Regions from separate parts of the Phytobacter sp. V91 genome, predicted to be linked through region 2. Evidence: predicted binding sites of a transcription regulator. Region 2 holds the regulator's gene; the other holds the start of a gene.
The links. Region 2 encodes sigma-54, which starts transcription at its own class of promoters, with help from an activator protein. Its sites were predicted from a motif close to GTTGGCACANNTTTCGCTNT; they were not measured.
Positions count from the first base shown of each region.

Region 1: glnK (P-II family nitrogen regulator) is a predicted target of sigma-54. The motif match lies at 1,711-1,730, and genes of this name have one in related genera.

Region 1 covers NZ_CBFFRJ010000007.1:201-8,553, forward strand. Annotated here, with positions in the region: gene amtB (ammonium transporter AmtB) at 1-1,285, opposite strand, end outside; gene glnK (P-II family nitrogen regulator) at 1,319-1,657, opposite strand; gene ACSZO4_RS02465 (SmdB family multidrug efflux ABC transporter permease/ATP-binding protein) at 1,913-3,691, opposite strand; gene ACSZO4_RS02470 (SmdA family multidrug ABC transporter permease/ATP-binding protein) at 3,684-5,447, opposite strand; gene ACSZO4_RS02475 (Lrp/AsnC family transcriptional regulator) at 5,493-5,951, opposite strand; gene ACSZO4_RS02480 (PLP-dependent cysteine synthase family protein) at 6,067-7,113, shown strand; gene cof (HMP-PP phosphatase) at 7,160-7,978, opposite strand; gene ACSZO4_RS02490 (SgrR family transcriptional regulator) at 8,152-8,353, shown strand, end outside.
Region 2 covers NZ_CBFFRJ010000017.1:10,826-19,178, forward strand. Annotated here, with positions in the region: gene elbB (isoprenoid biosynthesis glyoxalase ElbB) at 1-226, shown strand, start outside; gene mtgA (monofunctional biosynthetic peptidoglycan transglycosylase) at 232-951, shown strand; gene npr (PTS phosphocarrier protein NPr) at 999-1,271, opposite strand; gene rapZ (RNase adapter RapZ) at 1,268-2,122, opposite strand; gene ptsN (PTS IIA-like nitrogen regulatory protein PtsN) at 2,168-2,659, opposite strand; gene hpf (ribosome hibernation promoting factor) at 2,741-3,028, opposite strand; gene rpoN (RNA polymerase factor sigma-54) at 3,051-4,484, opposite strand; gene lptB (LPS export ABC transporter ATP-binding protein) at 4,533-5,258, opposite strand; gene lptA (lipopolysaccharide ABC transporter substrate-binding protein LptA) at 5,265-5,831, opposite strand; gene lptC (LPS export ABC transporter periplasmic protein LptC) at 5,800-6,375, opposite strand; gene kdsC (3-deoxy-manno-octulosonate-8-phosphatase KdsC) at 6,372-6,938, opposite strand; gene kdsD (arabinose-5-phosphate isomerase KdsD) at 6,952-7,938, opposite strand; gene ACSZO4_RS05505 (calcium/sodium antiporter) at 7,952-8,353, opposite strand, start outside.

The sequences.
Region 1 (8,353 bases), on a different contig from region 2:
AGGCGTTGTAGGCATTTTCGCCATGGCTGTTGACGTCCAGCCCTTCGCGCTCTTGATCTTCTGGCACACGCAGACCCACGGTCATGTCAGCCAGTTTGTAACCGATAAAGGCAACGACACCCGACCACACGATGGTGAGAGCGATACTTTCGAGCTGCACCAACAGCTGGTGACCCATGGTTACGCCTTCTGCATAACCCACACCGCCCAGAGACGTTGCCGCGAAGATACCGGTCATGATGCAACCAACGATACCGCAAACACCGTGGACACCGAACACATCACATGGGTCATCCACACGCAGCCAGCGTTTCAGAGCAGTCACGCCCCACAGACCCGCCAGACCTGCAACGATACCGACGATCAGCGCACCGCCCACACCGACGTAACCACATGCCGGGGTGATACCAACCAGACCTGCAATCGCGCCAGAACATGCGCCCAGCAGAGAAGGTTTACCGCGCAGCGCCCACTCACCAAATACCCAGGAGAGGATAGCGCCCGCCGTTGCAACAACGGTGTTCACGAAAGCCAGCGCAGCGATTTCATTGGCAGCACTTGCAGAACCGGCGTTGAAACCGAACCAGCCAAAGTAGAGGATCGCAGTACCAATAAATACCATCGGCAGGTTGTGCGGTTTGAATGCTTCTTTACCGAAGCCCACACGTTTGCCAATCAGGTATGCACCCACCAGACCTGCAACAGCGGCGTTGATATGAACAACAGTACCGCCCGCAAAGTCCATAGCGCCGTGAGAAGCCAGCAGACCGCCGCCCCAGACCATGTGCGCAATCGGCACATAGGAGAGCGTCATCCACACCACGACAAAGATCAGTACCGCAGAGAAGCGGATACGTTCAGCCAGCGCACCGACGATAAGGCCAACGGTAATCGCCGCGAATGAGCCCTGGAACGCAACGTGGATATACTGGTAGAAGCTACCCATCACCGCCGTCAGTTCGATATTTTTCAGCATCGCCCAGTTAAAGCTACCGAAGAAGCTATTGCCTTCACTGAACGCCAGGGAGTAACCATAAACAACCCACAGGACACAAACCAGTGCGAAGGTAACCGCCACCTGCGTCAGCATGGAGAGTACGTTTTTGCCACGAATCAGACCGCCGTAGAACAGGGCGATACCTGGGATCGTCATGAACAGCACCAGCGCGGTGCAGATCATCATAAAGGCGTTGTCCGCTTTATCAGCGACAGCCGGAGCTGCCATCGCAAGTCCTGGCAGTAATGCCAGTGAGGCAAGACCTGCTTTCAATATTGCTTTCTTCATTTTATTCCCCATCCTTCTCACTGTGTGCAGGTATTACAGTGCCGCTTCGTCGGCTTCGCCGGTACGAATACGAATCACACGTTGCAGCTCAGCAACGAAAATTTTGCCGTCGCCAATTTTTCCGGTGTATGCCGCTTTGCTAATGACATCAATGACTTCATCGAGCTGGTCATCAGCAATGGCCACATCAATCTTCACTTTTGGCAGAAAGTTAACGCTGTACTCTGCACCACGGTACAGTTCAGCATGCCCCTTCTGACGGCCGAAACCTTTCACTTCAGTAACGGTCAACCCTTGAATACCAATTGAAGACAATGCTTCACGAACATCTTCCAGTTTGAATGGCTTAATGACCACGGTAACCAGCTTCATAGATCCCCCTCCAGTCGAAAATCGATAATGGCCGCAGCTAACACGCAGAAGATATTGCAAGGGCTGTGCCAAAAATGAAAATCGGGCAATTTTCAGTCTGTTAAGCCTTGAGATGGGGGTGGGGTTATCACGGGATGAAAACGGGAACTGTTCAGAATGTTCCTGGAAAAGAAAAACGCACCACATTAGTGCATGGTGCGTTAGTTTTTTGCACCAACAGAGATTCCTGTCAGTAGCCTGCCTGATTATGGTGCATCAGGCGATTAGCGATTCTTCTCGCTCGCTGGCCGCCAACTCTTCCCCGGCCAGTTGCAGTTGATACATCTGCCAGTAGCGCCCTTTGGCTTCAAGGAGTTGCTGATGAGTTCCGCGTTCAACGGCCTGACCACGATGCAGTACCAGGATCGTTTCGGCTTCCACAATGGTCGACAAACGGTGGGCAATCACCACAAGCGTGGTATGTTGCCGCACCGCAGCCAGTGCCTGAGAGATAGCCTGTTCGGTACCCGAATCAATGTTGGCGGTCGCTTCATCAAGGATCAGGATTTGCGGCGTCTCAACCAGCACCCGCGCCAGCGCCAGTAACTGCTTCTGACCGACGGAAAGGTTGTTACCCTGCTCGCCAAGGCGTGTATAGATGCCGTCACTCATTTCGCGCGCCAGGTCAGCAAGCTGTACGGCTTCCAGCGCCTGCCAGACCTGCGCTTCGCTAATGTCTCGCCCCAGCGTAACGTTGGCAAAGAAGCTGTCGGCCATGACTACCGGATCCTGCTGAACCATGGCGACGCCCTGGCGCAGCGTGGCATGACTGAGGCTGCTGAGCGGACGACCGTCCAGACGGATCTCCCCTTTCGTGAGTGGGTAATAGCCCATTAGCAGGTTCGCAAGCGTGCTTTTCCCGCTGCCGGTATGCCCAACCAACGCAACAAAACTGCGTGCAGGCACCTTCAGGTTGATATCCTGAAGCACCAGTCGCTCGTCCCGATAAGCAAACGAAAGGTTATCGATATCAATCGCACCGCTGCTCAGGGGCTTATCATCATCGCCGTAGGTCTGGCGCGGGCAATCCATCAATTCAAAGACACGCTCCCCGGCCACCACCGCTTGTTGCAGCATCGATTGCTGAGTGGTGAGCTCAATTAATGGCTCGTTAAGACGCCCCAGGTAACTAATGAAGGCATATAAAACCCCCACCTCCATGGAGCCGGTGGCACTGAAACTGAACAGCATCAGCAACCCGCAAAGGATCAATGTGCTGAACAGGCTCAACAGTGGGCGCAGTAAAAAACCATCGAGGCGCAACGTTTGCATACGCGCCAGATAATGAGAGCGACTCGCCTCCCCCATTCTCTCGCCAAAGCGCCCCTGCTGGCGAAACTGCTGGATAACGCTCATCCCGTTGATGACTTCATTAAAGCCATCGTTAATGTCCGCAAGCCAGGCGCGCATACGTCTGACGATCGGCGTGCTGTAGCGCTGATAAATCAGCATCACAATCAATACCGCCGGGAAAATGGCAACTGCCACCAGCGCCATACGCCAGTCGAGACTAAACATGGCGACCAGCATGGCCCCGATCAGCGCCGCACTGCGTAGCACGGTGGCGACCACCGTCACATACAGGTCACGAATCACCTCCGTGTCGTTAGTGACCCGGGAAATAATCTGCCCGACCGGCTGGGTATCGAAGGCCGCGAGCGGCTGACGCAATGCGGCATCCATCACATCGGTGCGCAATTGCTGTACGACGCCGACAGCCGCCTGATTAAACAGCAGCGACTGGGCGTAATGCAGCCCTGCAGCCAGCACCTGCAGGCCAACATAAGCCACCACCAGGCCGACAACCAGACCCAGCGGCAGATAGCTTTTCGCCACCATATTATCGATAAAGTAGCTGATCAGCGCCGGGCCAGAGACTTCCGCTGCCGCCGCACCCCATAACATCAATACCGCTTTAAGCAGAGGTTTACGCCACGGACTTCCGTAGACCAGCAGCCGCTTTAAGGTTGGCCATAGTTGCCCAAAATTACGCATGACCGGCCTCCTCTGGCGCATCATCCAGCGCCGCTTCCAGCTGTTGATAACGGTACATATCGCGATACCAGCCGGGCTGACGGGCCAGTAGCTCGTGCTGCCCGCGCTGGGCAAGATGCCCGTGCTGCAGCACCAGAATTTCGCTGGCCTCAGTCAGGGCTGACAGCCGATGCGCGCTGATAATCACCGTGCGACCTTCTCCCCACTGACGCAGGTTATGCAGAATTTGATGCTCAGTGCGTCCGTCAACGGCGGAAAGCGCATCATCGAGCAGCAGAATTTCGGCATTGAGCAGGAGGGCCCGGGCAATAGAAATTCGTTGCTTTTGCCCACCGGAAAGCATCACACCACGCTCGCCCACCGCGGTCTCGTAACCCTGCGGCAGGCGCAAAATATCGTCATGCACGCTGGCAAGTCTGGCCGCGTGCTCAATCTCCTGCTGAGTCGCACCGGGTTTACCCAGCGCAATATTGCTGGCGACAGTATCAGAGAACAGGAACGGAGTCTGATTAACCACCGCCAGGCGGCTGCGCCAGTCATCCAGCTTAAGCTGTCTCAGTGCCATATTGTGGAAGCGTATATCCCCCTCTTCCACATCGAAATGGCGCTGAATCAACGCCAGTAAGGTACTTTTTCCGGCCCCCGTCGGCCCGCAAATCCCCAGCATTTGACCCGGTTTGAGGATGACATTGATATTATTCAGCACCGGGTGTGTCGTTTGCGGCCAGCTAAACTGGCGAATGGCAATCTCCAGCGTGCCGCGCCCGGCGGGTACGGGTTCGGTGCCGTCACTCACCACCGGCGCTTCTGCCAGCAGGTCGCGAATACGGGAATAAGCCGCACTGCCACGCTCAACGATGTTGAACATCCAGGCCAGAGCTAACATCGGCCAAATCATCAATCCCAGATACATCATAAAGCTGGTCAGTTGCCCGAGCGTCAGCGAGCCCTGCACCACCATCCAGCTCCCGCCGCCGATTGCCAGCAGGTTGGCCATTCCGATGGCAATATAGATAGTGGGATCAAAACGGGCATCAACGCGCGCCACACGCATATTTTTCGCCCCCGTGTCCGCAGCTTCACCGGCAAATAGCCTTGACTGCCGATCTTCCAGGCCAAAGGCTTTGATCATCCGAATGCTGGTCATGCTCTCCTGGGTACGATCATTCAATGCGGAGAAAGCGGCCTGCGCCAGTTTGAAGCGCTGATGCAGCTGATCGCCATAACGCTTGATCACCAGCGCCATAATCGGCATCGGTAGCAGCGACAATAAGGTGAGCTGCCAGCTGATTTGCGTCGACATCACAACCAGCACCACACATCCCATCACCAGCGAGTCCACCAGGGTCAGCACCCCTTCACCGGCAGCAAAGACCACGCGATCCACATCGTTGGTGGCCCTGGCCATGAGATCGCCGGTACGATGCCGCAAATAGAACTCCGGATGCTGGCGGCTTAACTGACGATAAAAGTCTTCTCGCAGTTCAACGGCGAGTTGATAAGAGGCACCAAACAGCCAGACACGCCAGACATAGCGCAACAGATAGGTGACAATAGCGATCAACACCAGCAGACCGATCCACATCAGTAACTGTGAGGCGGTATAGTGCTGTCGGGTGACGCCATCAACAAGGATCCCCACCACTTTGGGCGGAACGAGTTGCAAAATGGCAATGATGATAAGCAAGCCAACGGCACCGAGATAGCGTCGCCATTCCCGGCGAAAATACCAGCTTAACTGAGCAAATAATCGCACGCGGTAACATCCTGAACGTGATTTTTCCGGCCACCGCCGGGAGGGTTATTCAATGGGTAAAGCCGTGGTGTATTTAATCTGCTCCATGGCGAAACTCGACGTCACATCTGAAAGCCCGGGCACACTGTTGACCAGCTTCTTATAGAAATCATCGTATCGTTTCATGTCGGCTACCTGAACGCGTAGCAGGTAGTCATACTCACCCGCCATACGCCAGAACCCAAGCACTTCCGGCATTTCCGTCACCACGGCGGTGAAGCGCGAGTACCAGTCACTGCTATGGTGCTGGGTCTTGATCAGCACAAATGCGGTCAGGCTTAGCCCGAGTTTTTCCGCATCCAGCATCGCCACGCGCGCCAGAAGAATACCGTCATCTTCCAGCCGTTTTAACCGTTTCCAGCATGGCGTGGTGGTCAGATTAACGGCATCCGCCAGCGCCTGCAAAGAGAGCGAGCAGTCCCGTTGCAGTAATGAAAGCAACTTTCGGTCAATTTTATCTATCATTACGACCTCATAGAGAAAATTTTTCTCCCTGCATTCTATTCCAAAGGCAAAATGGCAACAATTTTTTCTGCGCTTTGTTCTATTCTGGGCACAAAATGACAAATGGAAAAGATGCATGAACAGTGACTGGGTTAAACACGCAATTAGCGAAATCAATGCCGATTATCAGCGCTCGGCAGATACCCATCTGATTCGCCTCACGCTCCCGGCATTCAAGGGCATTGAGCTCTATTTAAAAGATGAAAGCACCCATCCTACCGGCAGCCTGAAGCACCGCCTGGCACGCTCGCTGTTTCTCTATGGTCTGTGCAATGGCTGGATTAAAGAAGGCACCACCATCATTGAGGCCTCCTCGGGTTCCACTGCGGTGTCGGAAGCGTATTTCGCCCGCTTACTGGGTTTGCCGTTTATCGCGGTGATGCCACGCTATACGGCAAAACGAAAAATCGAGCAGATTGAGTTTTACGGCGGACGTTGCCATTTTGTCGACAGCGCCTGCGAAATCTATGAAGTCTCAGAGAGGCTGGCCCGCGACCTGAATGGTCACTATATGGATCAGTTTACTTTTGCCGAACGCGCCACCGACTGGCGGGGAAATAACAATATTGCCGACAGTATTTTCCGCCAGATGAAAAATGAGCCGCATCCGGTACCTGAGTGCATTGTGATGAGCGCCGGCACCGGGGGCACTTCTGCCACCATTGGCCGCTACATTCGCTGCCAGGGCTACGACACCCGCTTAATGGTGGTTGATCCTGAAAATTCGGTATTTATGGATTTCTGGCAAACCCGCAACGCAGAACTGCGCTCCGCCACTGGCAGTAAAATAGAGGGTATCGGGCGGCCCCGCGTTGAGCCCTCTTTTATTCCAGATGTGGTCGATGAAATACTGCGCGTGCCGGATGCGGCGAGCGTGGCCACGGCCCTGTGGCTGGAAAGCCAGCTGGGCCGCAAAGTCGGCGCCTCGACCGGAACCAATATGTGGGGTGCGCTGAACATGGCTGCTCGCATGCGCGAACAGGGTCGTACCGGCTCGATTGTGACCCTGTTGTGCGACAGCGGGGAACGCTATCTCGAAACCTACTACGATGCGCAGTGGGTCGGGAACAATATTGGTGATATCCGCCCCTGGCAGGACAGGATTAGCCAACTGATGAAATAAAAAAAGCCAGACGTAGTGTTGTGTCTGGCTTGCTGGAAAAATCTCGTCATTCGGGGGAATAAGGAAGATGTGGTGTATCCAGCCAATGCGTTAAATAATGGGATACCGCCTGATTACGGCAGTGTCCGATAACCGGTAAATCGGGCAGTGCGGCGCGCAGTTGCGGCATCGCATTGCCCATAATCAGCCCACGCCCGACGCTCGCCAGCATCTCTGCGTCATTCATCGCATCACCAAACGCCATACAATCCTGCAACTGCACGTTCAGCAATCCACTGAGCAGGGTCAGCGCTGCGCCTTTATTGCATCCGACGGGCAGGACTTCCAGACAGAAAAATGCGGAGAAACAGAGGTGCGCCCGCTCACCCAGCACCTCATTGAGCTGGATACGCAAGCGGCAAAGGTCGTCATGTTCACCTACAAAGCAGACTTTGGTTACCTCATGGGCAGGTAAGCGTTTCAGATCGATAAGCTGATAGGTGAAGCCGCTGTACAGATGTTCATTCATCGCATCAGGAATGGGCTTGTTGGTCAGCCAGCCTGAGTCATTAAACGCGTGGATACTGGCCTGAGTGTCCCATTTGCTGTGCAGCACCAGCTCAGCCACTTCCGGTTCGAGATCCTGACGATGTAACAACTCGCCGTCGAGTGAGTGAACACGCGTGCCGTTACCGGTTATCAGAAACGCATCAAGTGAAATTGCGCTGACGATTTTACGCATTTCCAGCGCATGCCGGCCCGTCGCAAACGTCAGGGTAATATCGCGCTCCCGCAGGCGGCGCAGGGTCGTCAGGGTCTGCTCTCCTAAACGGTGATCGGGCATGAGCAATGTGCCATCCATATCAAAAGCAGCCAGCCGGGCCATATTCGTCTCCAGAGTTTATCGCGTCATATTGCGCAAAAGTATTGCCTGATATATACGGAAGTAATAGTGAGAAGATGGATAAAATTGTTCCGGGTTTATAGCCAAAATAATGCGGGTTGCATCGCGACGGAATGCGAAGCCAACAAAGAGGCAACCAGGAGTATGACGGATATATGCGACAACTTAACCGACTCAATCAGTATCAGCGCTTATGGCAGATTTCAGCAGGCGCCCCTCAGCAGGTCAGCGTGGCCTGTCTCGCCGCAGATTGTTATTGCAGCGAACGCCATATGCGCACCCTGCTGCGTCAGATGCAGGCGAGCGGCTGGCTTCGCTGGCACTCACAATCCGGCCGTGGAAAACGGGGGGATTTGC
Region 2 (8,353 bases):
AATTTTCGATTTCCCGCTACGCCTGACCATAGGTACGGACATCGACACGGCGGAAGCGTTGCAGGATATGGGCGCAGAGCATGTGCCTTGCCCGGTGGACGACATCGTGGTCGATGAAGATAACAAAGTGGTGACAACCCCGGCGTATATGCTGGCGCAGAACATCGTTGAGGCGGCAACGGGCATTGAAAAGTTGGTGGCGCGTGTGCTGGTACTCACGAAATGAGAGGAGTGAGTGGTCCGCTTAAAATCCGGATCAAACGACTACTTTTACGGATGGCGCTGGCGCTGGCTATTTTCTGGGGCGGAGGCATTATTCTGTTCAGTTTTCTGCCCGTTCCTTTCTCCGCGGTGATGGTTGAGCGGCAGGCGAAGGCCTGGCTTACGGGTGATTTTGGCTATGTTGCGCATTCGGACTGGGTTTCCATGGATGAGATCTCGCCCTGGGTAGCGCTGGCGGTGATCGCTTCAGAGGATCAGCGTTTCCCGGAACACTGGGGTCTGGATTTTGGCGCGATCGAAAAAGCCCTGTCGCATAATGAGCGGCATGAAAACCGCATTCGTGGCGCATCGACAATTTCCCAGCAGACGATGAAAAACCTGCTGCTATGGGATGGCAAGAGCTGGTTGCGTAAAGGGCTGGAGGCGGGTCTGACGCTCACGATGGAGGTTGTCTGGACCAAGCGACGGATCCTTACTGTCTATCTGAATATTGCTGAGTTCGGTGACGGAGTATTTGGCGTGGAAGAGGCCGCGCAGCGTTATTTCCATAAGCCTGCCAGCAAGCTCACGATGTCGGAAGCCGCACTGCTGGCGGCAGTGTTACCCAATCCCCACCGCTTTCGGGCTGATGCGCCTTCGGGGTATGTGCGCAGTCGGCAGGCGTGGATCCTGCGTCAGATGCGTCAGTTAGGTGGGGAAACATTTCTGGAGCGCAACCGGCTCCATTGATTGAATACTGGTGATTGAAGCGTGCGGCCCTCTCCGGCAGGAGAGGGTTACTCTTCGTCAAATCCGGCATTAAATAGTGCAATAACCGCGGCCAGCGCCTCTTCTTCCTGAGGGCCATTTGCTTCAATTTCAATCTGTCGTCCTTTGGCTGAATCCAGCATCAGCAAGGCGATCACGCTGCTGGCTTCCGCTTCCGTTCCCTCGTCATTGCGCAGGAGAACTTCAGCATCAAACCCCTGAACCAGTTCAAACAGTTTCATGGCCGGGCGCGCATGCATACCCAGCCTGTTGGTGATTTCGACAGTTTGTTTTACGGTCATGTTTTACGTTTTTCCAGCGTACGGTGACGGGACTGAACGTTTTTGCCGCGCGAACGGAAGTAATCGGCAAGCTGTTCAGCAACATAGACAGAGCGGTGCTTACCACCAGTACAGCCAATCGCCACGGTCAGGTAGCTACGGTTATTGGTTTCCAGCATCGGCAACCAAAGTTCGAGATAACTGCGCGTCTGGTAGATGAAATTGTGGACTTCGGTGTGCCTGTCGAGGAAGGCGGCGACAGGTCTGTCGAGGCCGGTCATCGGACGAAGTTTGGGGTCCCAGTGCGGGTTTGGTAAAAAGCGGACGTCGAAAACATAGTCGGCGTCTATTGGGATCCCGTGCTTAAAGCCAAAGGATTCAAACACCATCGTCAGCTCGCGTTCACGCTTGCCAAGCAGGCGGGTTCGCAGCATCTCTGCCAGCTCATGTACCGACATTTCAGAAGTGTCGACGATGAGATCCGCACGGGAGCGCAGAGGTTCAAGAAGATTGCTTTCTTCATCAATAGCGCTTTCCAGAGATAAATTTTTGCTGGAAAGCGGATGCAGGCGGCGGGTGTCGCTGTAACGGCGAATTAAGGTGTTGCGATCGGCATCGAGGAACAGCAACTGCGGCGAGAAATACTCTGGCAGGTTACTCATGGCCTGCTCAAAGATTTCAGGCGATTCCGGCATATTACGCACATCGATACTGACAGCCGCTGAGGTTTGTCTGTCGGCCAGGGTTCTTGCCAGTTCAGGAAGCAGGACGACGGGCAGGTTATCGACGCAGTAAAATCCCATGTCTTCCAGCGCGCGCAACGCAACGGATTTCCCCGAGCCAGAACGACCACTCACAATCATCAGGACCATGGGCCATTTCTCCTCACTGCCATGGATGAAACGGTGACGAATTGGCTACGCATCGTCCTGTTCGCCTTCTGTCAGCGTGATGATTTGGTACAGTTCTTCATCACTTTGTGCAGAGCGCAGGCGGCGACAGATGGTTTTGTCAGCCAGGCGTTTTGCCACTAAAGAGAGGGTATGTAAGTGCGTTTTTGTCTGGTCAGCTGGCACAAGGAGTGCAAACAGCAGATCGACAGGTTGGTTATCAATGGCATCAAAGGCAATCGGCGTTTCCAGTTGCACAAAAACACCCACCGCGCGAAGCGTATCTTCTTCGAGCTTGCCATGAGGGATAGCAATCCCATTGCCAATACCCGTACTGCCCATTTTCTCGCGCGTGAGGATCGCTTCGAAAACCACCTGAGGCGGCAGGCTTAACTGCTTTGCGGCAAGCTCACTGATGATCTCCAGCGCACGTTTTTTGCTCTGGCAGTGAACGCCACTACGGGTACATTCCTGGTTAAGGACATTGCTCAATTGTAGAGCGGAATCGTTGTTCATCATAATTTCACCTGAGCAATGCCAGTGCAGTCACCCTACCGGGTCGCGGTAGGGTGGAAATGCACCAGGCTCATGCCCGGACAATTAGTGTTGTTTCAGTTTATCTTTATGTTTCGTCAGCTGGCGCGCCAGTTTATCAATTAAACCGTCAATAGCAGCGTACATATCCTGACCTTCCGCACTGGCATGAATTTCACCACCATTTACATGCAAAGTCGCATCCGAGGTATGAGTCACTTTCTCCACTTTCAACACAATATAGACCTGATTAATCCTCTCGAAGTATTGCTCGAGTTTCGCGAACTTGGCATTGACAAATTCACGCAGGGCCTCGGTGATCTCGACGTTCTGTCCTGTGATGTTAAGCTGCATAGTGTCTTCCTTATCGGTTGGGTCAGACCAGCTGTTTACGCTGATTTGACGGCGGAATGGATAAAGACTCTCGATATTTTGCAACGGTACGCCGCGCTACCATGATGCCCTGGTCGGACAGCATGGACGTCAGTTTACTGTCACTCAGTGGCTTCGCAGGATTCTCTGCGGCGATCAATTTTTTCACCAGCGCCCGGATTGCCGTCGACGAGGCTTCGCCGCCACCTTCGGTATTCACGTGGCTGGAGAAAAAATATTTGAGTTCAAAAATGCCTCGCGGACTGTGGAGGTATTTTTGCGTGGTCACACGGGAGATGGTCGATTCATGCATCTCAACGGCCTGGGCGATATCCGCCAGCACCATCGGTTTCATGAACTCCTCTCCCTGTTCAAAAAAGGCTTGCTGCTGTTCGACGATGCAGCGACTTACCCGAAGCAGGGTGTCGTTACGGCTTTCCAGACTTTTTATCAGCCACTTCGCATCCTGTAAATTACTGCGAATAAACTGGCTGTCTGCATCGTTACGCGCACCGCCACACATTGCGGCGTAGTGCTGATTGATTTGCAAACGCGGGATGCTGTCTGAGTTCAGTTCCACCACCCAGCGGGTGTTGTGTTTACGAACCAGTACATCCGGAATGACATACTCAGGTTCGCCGGTCTGGATTGACTGACCCGGACGCGGATCCAGCGACTGGATTAAATTCACTGCTTCTTTCAGTACATCTTCTTTCAGACGGGTAACGCGCATCAGGGTGCGGAAATCATGATTAGCCAGCAGATCAAGATGCTCACTGATGATCAGCTGCGCTTCATCGCGCCAGGGCGTGTCTTTGGCAAACTGTGAAAGCTGGATTAGCAGACAGTCACGCAGATCTTTTGCCGCGACGCCCACCGGGTCGAAACGCTGGATACGCTTAAGCACCGCTTCGATTTCATCAAGGCCAATCTCTTCATCCCCCATGCTCTCAAGGATATCTTCCAGGGGCACGGTGAGGTAACCGGTATCGTCCACGGCATCAACAATGGAGGTTGCGATGGCCCGGTCAGTGTCGGAGAAAGGCGTCAGCTCCACTTGCCACATCAGGTAATCCTGCAATGACTGCGTGGTTTCGCCCTGATAGACGGGCAGTTCGTCATCAATGTAATCGGTGCTGCTACCGGAAGGCGTGCCTGCGGTGTAGATCTCGTCCCAGCTGGCATCCAGAGGTAACTCTTCTGGCATATCTTTCTGTTCGAGCGCATCTACGCTGTCGAGGTTTTCGCTATCCTGAGACTGCTGCGTTTCCACTTCTTCATGAAGATCGGTTTGTTCCAGCAACGGGTTACTCTCCAGCGCTTGCTGAAGTTCTTGCTGGAGTTCCAACGTGGACAGCTGTAACAGGCGAATAGCCTGTTGCAGCTGCGGCGTCATGGCCAGCTGTTGGCTGAGCCTTAATTGCAAACCTTGCTTCATATTCAGAGCAGTACTCTCCGACTAAACACGTCAATAAACTCTACCCTATCAGAGTCTGAAGTCTTCCCCAAGATATACGCGCTTAACGTGTTCGTCTTCAAGGATTTGCTGTGGGGTTCCATGGGCGATTAAGTGGCCCTGACTGACGATATAGGCACGCTCGCAGACTGCCAGAGTTTCACGCACGTTGTGGTCGGTGATTAACACACCCAGCCCACTGTCACGTAAATGCTCAATGATACGTTTGATGTCGATAACGGAAATCGGGTCAACGCCGGCAAAGGGTTCATCCAGCAGAATAAACTTAGGATTAGCCGCCAGGGCGCGGGCGATTTCTACACGACGACGTTCACCGCCGGATAATGCCTGGCCAAGGCTATCGCGCAGGTGTTCAATATGAAACTCTTCCATCAATTCGTTCGCCCGGTCAGTGCGCTGTTCTGCGCTGAGGTCGTCCCGAATCTGCAGGACGGCCATCAGGTTATCAAAAACGCTGAGGCGACGGAAAATGGACGCTTCCTGTGGAAGATAGCCGATACCACGACGGGCACGCGCATGCAGCGGCAGCAGGCTAATGTCTTCATCATCAATAATGATATTGCCAGCATCGCGCGGCACAATGCCCACGACCATGTAAAACGTGGTGGTCTTCCCGGCGCCATTAGGGCCTAACAGGCCGACGATCTCACCCGAATTGACGGTCAGGCTCACGTCTTCCACGACGCGACGACCTTTGTAGGCCTTCGCGAGATTCTTTGCAGTTAATGTTGCCATAACGTATTAGTTACTCTTTTTTTGCGCCGGAGCCGGGTTTTGATTCTGATCGTTGCTCTTATTCTGCAACTGCGACGGTACCAGAACCGTGGTGACACGTTTACCTTTCTCGCTGAACGCCTGCATCTTCTGCTCTTTCACCAGGTAGGTGATTTTGTCGCCTTTGATATTGCTATCAAGCTGTTCAAGATAGGCATTGCCCGTCAGAACCACAAAGTCTTTGGCCAGTTCGTAATGCATATGTGAGGCATGGCCTTTTACCGGTTTACCGTTGTCCTGTAACTGATAAAAGGTCGCTGGATTGCCGTAACCGTCAATCACCTCTTTTCCCTGCTCTCCGCCAGGACGTGTTACCACAACTTTGTCAGCGTTAATTTTGATCGTGCCCTGGGTCACAACAACATTACCGGTGAAGGTGACGACGTTGCCCTGCATATCCAGAGATTGTTGATCCGAGTCGATATGGATTGGCTGTTCAGTATCACCAGTGACCGCAAGCGCCGGAAGGCTGGCAGCAAAAAGGACGCTGGCCAGGGCAACATTAAGGCTGAGTTTGTTTGTTTTGAATTTCATATGAGCTTCTAACCTTTTCAATCAGCTCTGCGGTTTTGCTGCGTAAATTGCCGCGCATTTTCAGGCCGGTGGAATTAAATGTCGTTCCGTATAACGTCACCTGGTCATCGGAGGTCACATCCTGAGTGACCAGATTTATTTGGGCGTTATCCGTCGTAATTTTTCGTAGTTGAGCGTCCGCAGTCAGCGCGTTGACCTCAACATTGCCGTAAAGATAAAGCATTCTGTCGTTGGTCAGTTTGGCTTTATCCGCCTTAATCGACCAGCCAGGGGTTTTGTCTTTATCAAAGGTCGTCAGGACTGGCTGGGTAAACCATGTGACCGCGTCCGTAGAGAAATACTCCACATGCTGGGCGATCAGTCGGTAGTTCAGGGCGCCTTCCGGGCTGTAGACTACCGTATCGGTATGCTCGCTTTTATACGTTGGATCACTGTTGTTGGTGTTTACGGGGGCCGGTTGTTCCCGGTCCGCCAGATTGACGCCAATCAGTACCAGTACGAGCAGCGCCAGCATGATGATGACCCAACGTATGGTTTTACTCATATTGATTGCCCTTTGGCCTCATCAAGTTTACCTTGCGCCAGTAATAATAAATCGCAAACTTCACGGACGGCGCCACGGCCTCCGGCAATGCGCGTAATGTAATCCGCGCGAGGGATCAACAGCGGGTGCGCATCTGCAACGGCAACGCTCAGGCCAATTTCTGCCATCACCGGCCAGTCAATCAGGTCATCACCGACATAAGCCACCTGCTCCGGCTGCAATGCAAACTTCGTCAACAGCTCACGGTAGGCCAGCAGTTTGTCTGACTGACCCTGGTAAAGATGCGCTATCCCTAAGGTTTCGCAGCGGTCTTCTAATAGTTTAGCTTTTCGCCCGGTAATGATGGCCACTTCAATGCCAGATGTTAATGCACAACGGATACCGTAACCATCGCGAACATTGAAGGCTTTCAGCTCTTCGCCATTGTTGCCCATATAGATCAGGCCATCCGATAACACGCCATCGACATCCAGTATCAACAGCTGAATTTTTTCCGCTTTCGCCATGACCTGGGTGCTAACAGGACCGTAGCAGGTCTCTACCGACGAACCAACATTACTCATTTACTCATCCTTTTTATACGACGCCTGCGCGCAGCAAATCATGCATATGTACCACACCCAGCAACTGGTCGCCATCGGCAACCAGAACAGATGTTATATGGCGTGATTGCATGACATTCAGGGCTTCTACCGCCAGAATATCAGGCCTTACGCGGATGCCGCCCGGCGTCATTACATCTTTGATGCCGAGGCTACGGACATCGGCACCCATATCGAAAACCCGACGTAAATCACCGTCGGTGAAAATACCTTCAATTTTCATCAAATCATCGCAGATGACGGTCAGACCGAGATTCTTGCGGGTGATTTCCAGTAGTGCATCACGCAGACTCGCCTCTTTGCTGACGCGCGGGATTTCGTCACCGGTGTGCATGATATCGCTCACACGCAGCAGAAGCTTGCGCCCTAATGCGCCGCCCGGATGGGAAAGCGCAAAATCTTCGGCGGTAAAACCCCGGGCTTTGAGCAAGGCGACTGCCAGTGCATCCCCCATAACTAATGCCGCAGTGGTGCTGGACGTTGGGGCCAGACCCAGCGGGCATGCCTCTTTGGGAACCTTGACGCACAAATGGATATCTGCCGCCCGACCCATGCTACTTTCAGGCCGGCTGGTCAGGCAAATTAATAATATCTTCAGTCGCTTAAGGACCGGAATCAGGGCCAGGATCTCGTTCGACTCTCCGGAATTCGACAGCGCAATCACCACGTCGTTTTCCTCAACCATGCCGAGATCGCCGTGCGCGGCTTCGCCAGGATGCACGAAGAAAGACGAGGTGCCGGTGCTGGCAAAGGTCGCGGATATTTTACGGGCAATGTGGCCCGATTTTCCCATTCCCATGACGGCGACTTTGCCGCGGCAATAGAATATCTTCTCACAAGCCCTGGCAAAATCTTGATTGATATACTGATCGAGATGCGCGAGGCCTTCACGCTCAATATTCACAACGTCCCGCCCGGCTTGCTGAAAGTCGAAACCCTGTTGCAGATCTAAATGCGACATAATGTGCTTCCGCTTATCCTGTCAAATGCGGCGTTAACCAGAACAACAACGCCAGCCAGATAAAGAATCCGCCCAGCAACAGAGCGCCGGGGCCCCTGCCGGTTGGGCGTTTGCGTCGCCAGCAGATAAAGGCAAAGATGATGCTCACCAGCAGCATGACGCCATAATCTCGCGTGAAGGCGAGGGGATTAAACGCCCCTGGCGCAATCAGCGCCGGTAACCCCAGAACCAGTGTGATATTGAAAATATTCGAGCCGATAATATTGCCAATGGCAATATCGTCTTCACCTTTACGTGCGCCAGCAATCGCGGTGGCGAGCTCTGGCAGGCCAGTGCCAATGGCAATCACGGTGAGGCCAATAGTGAGCTCACTCATGGCGAAGTAGTTGGCCATTACCGTGGCATTATCCACCAC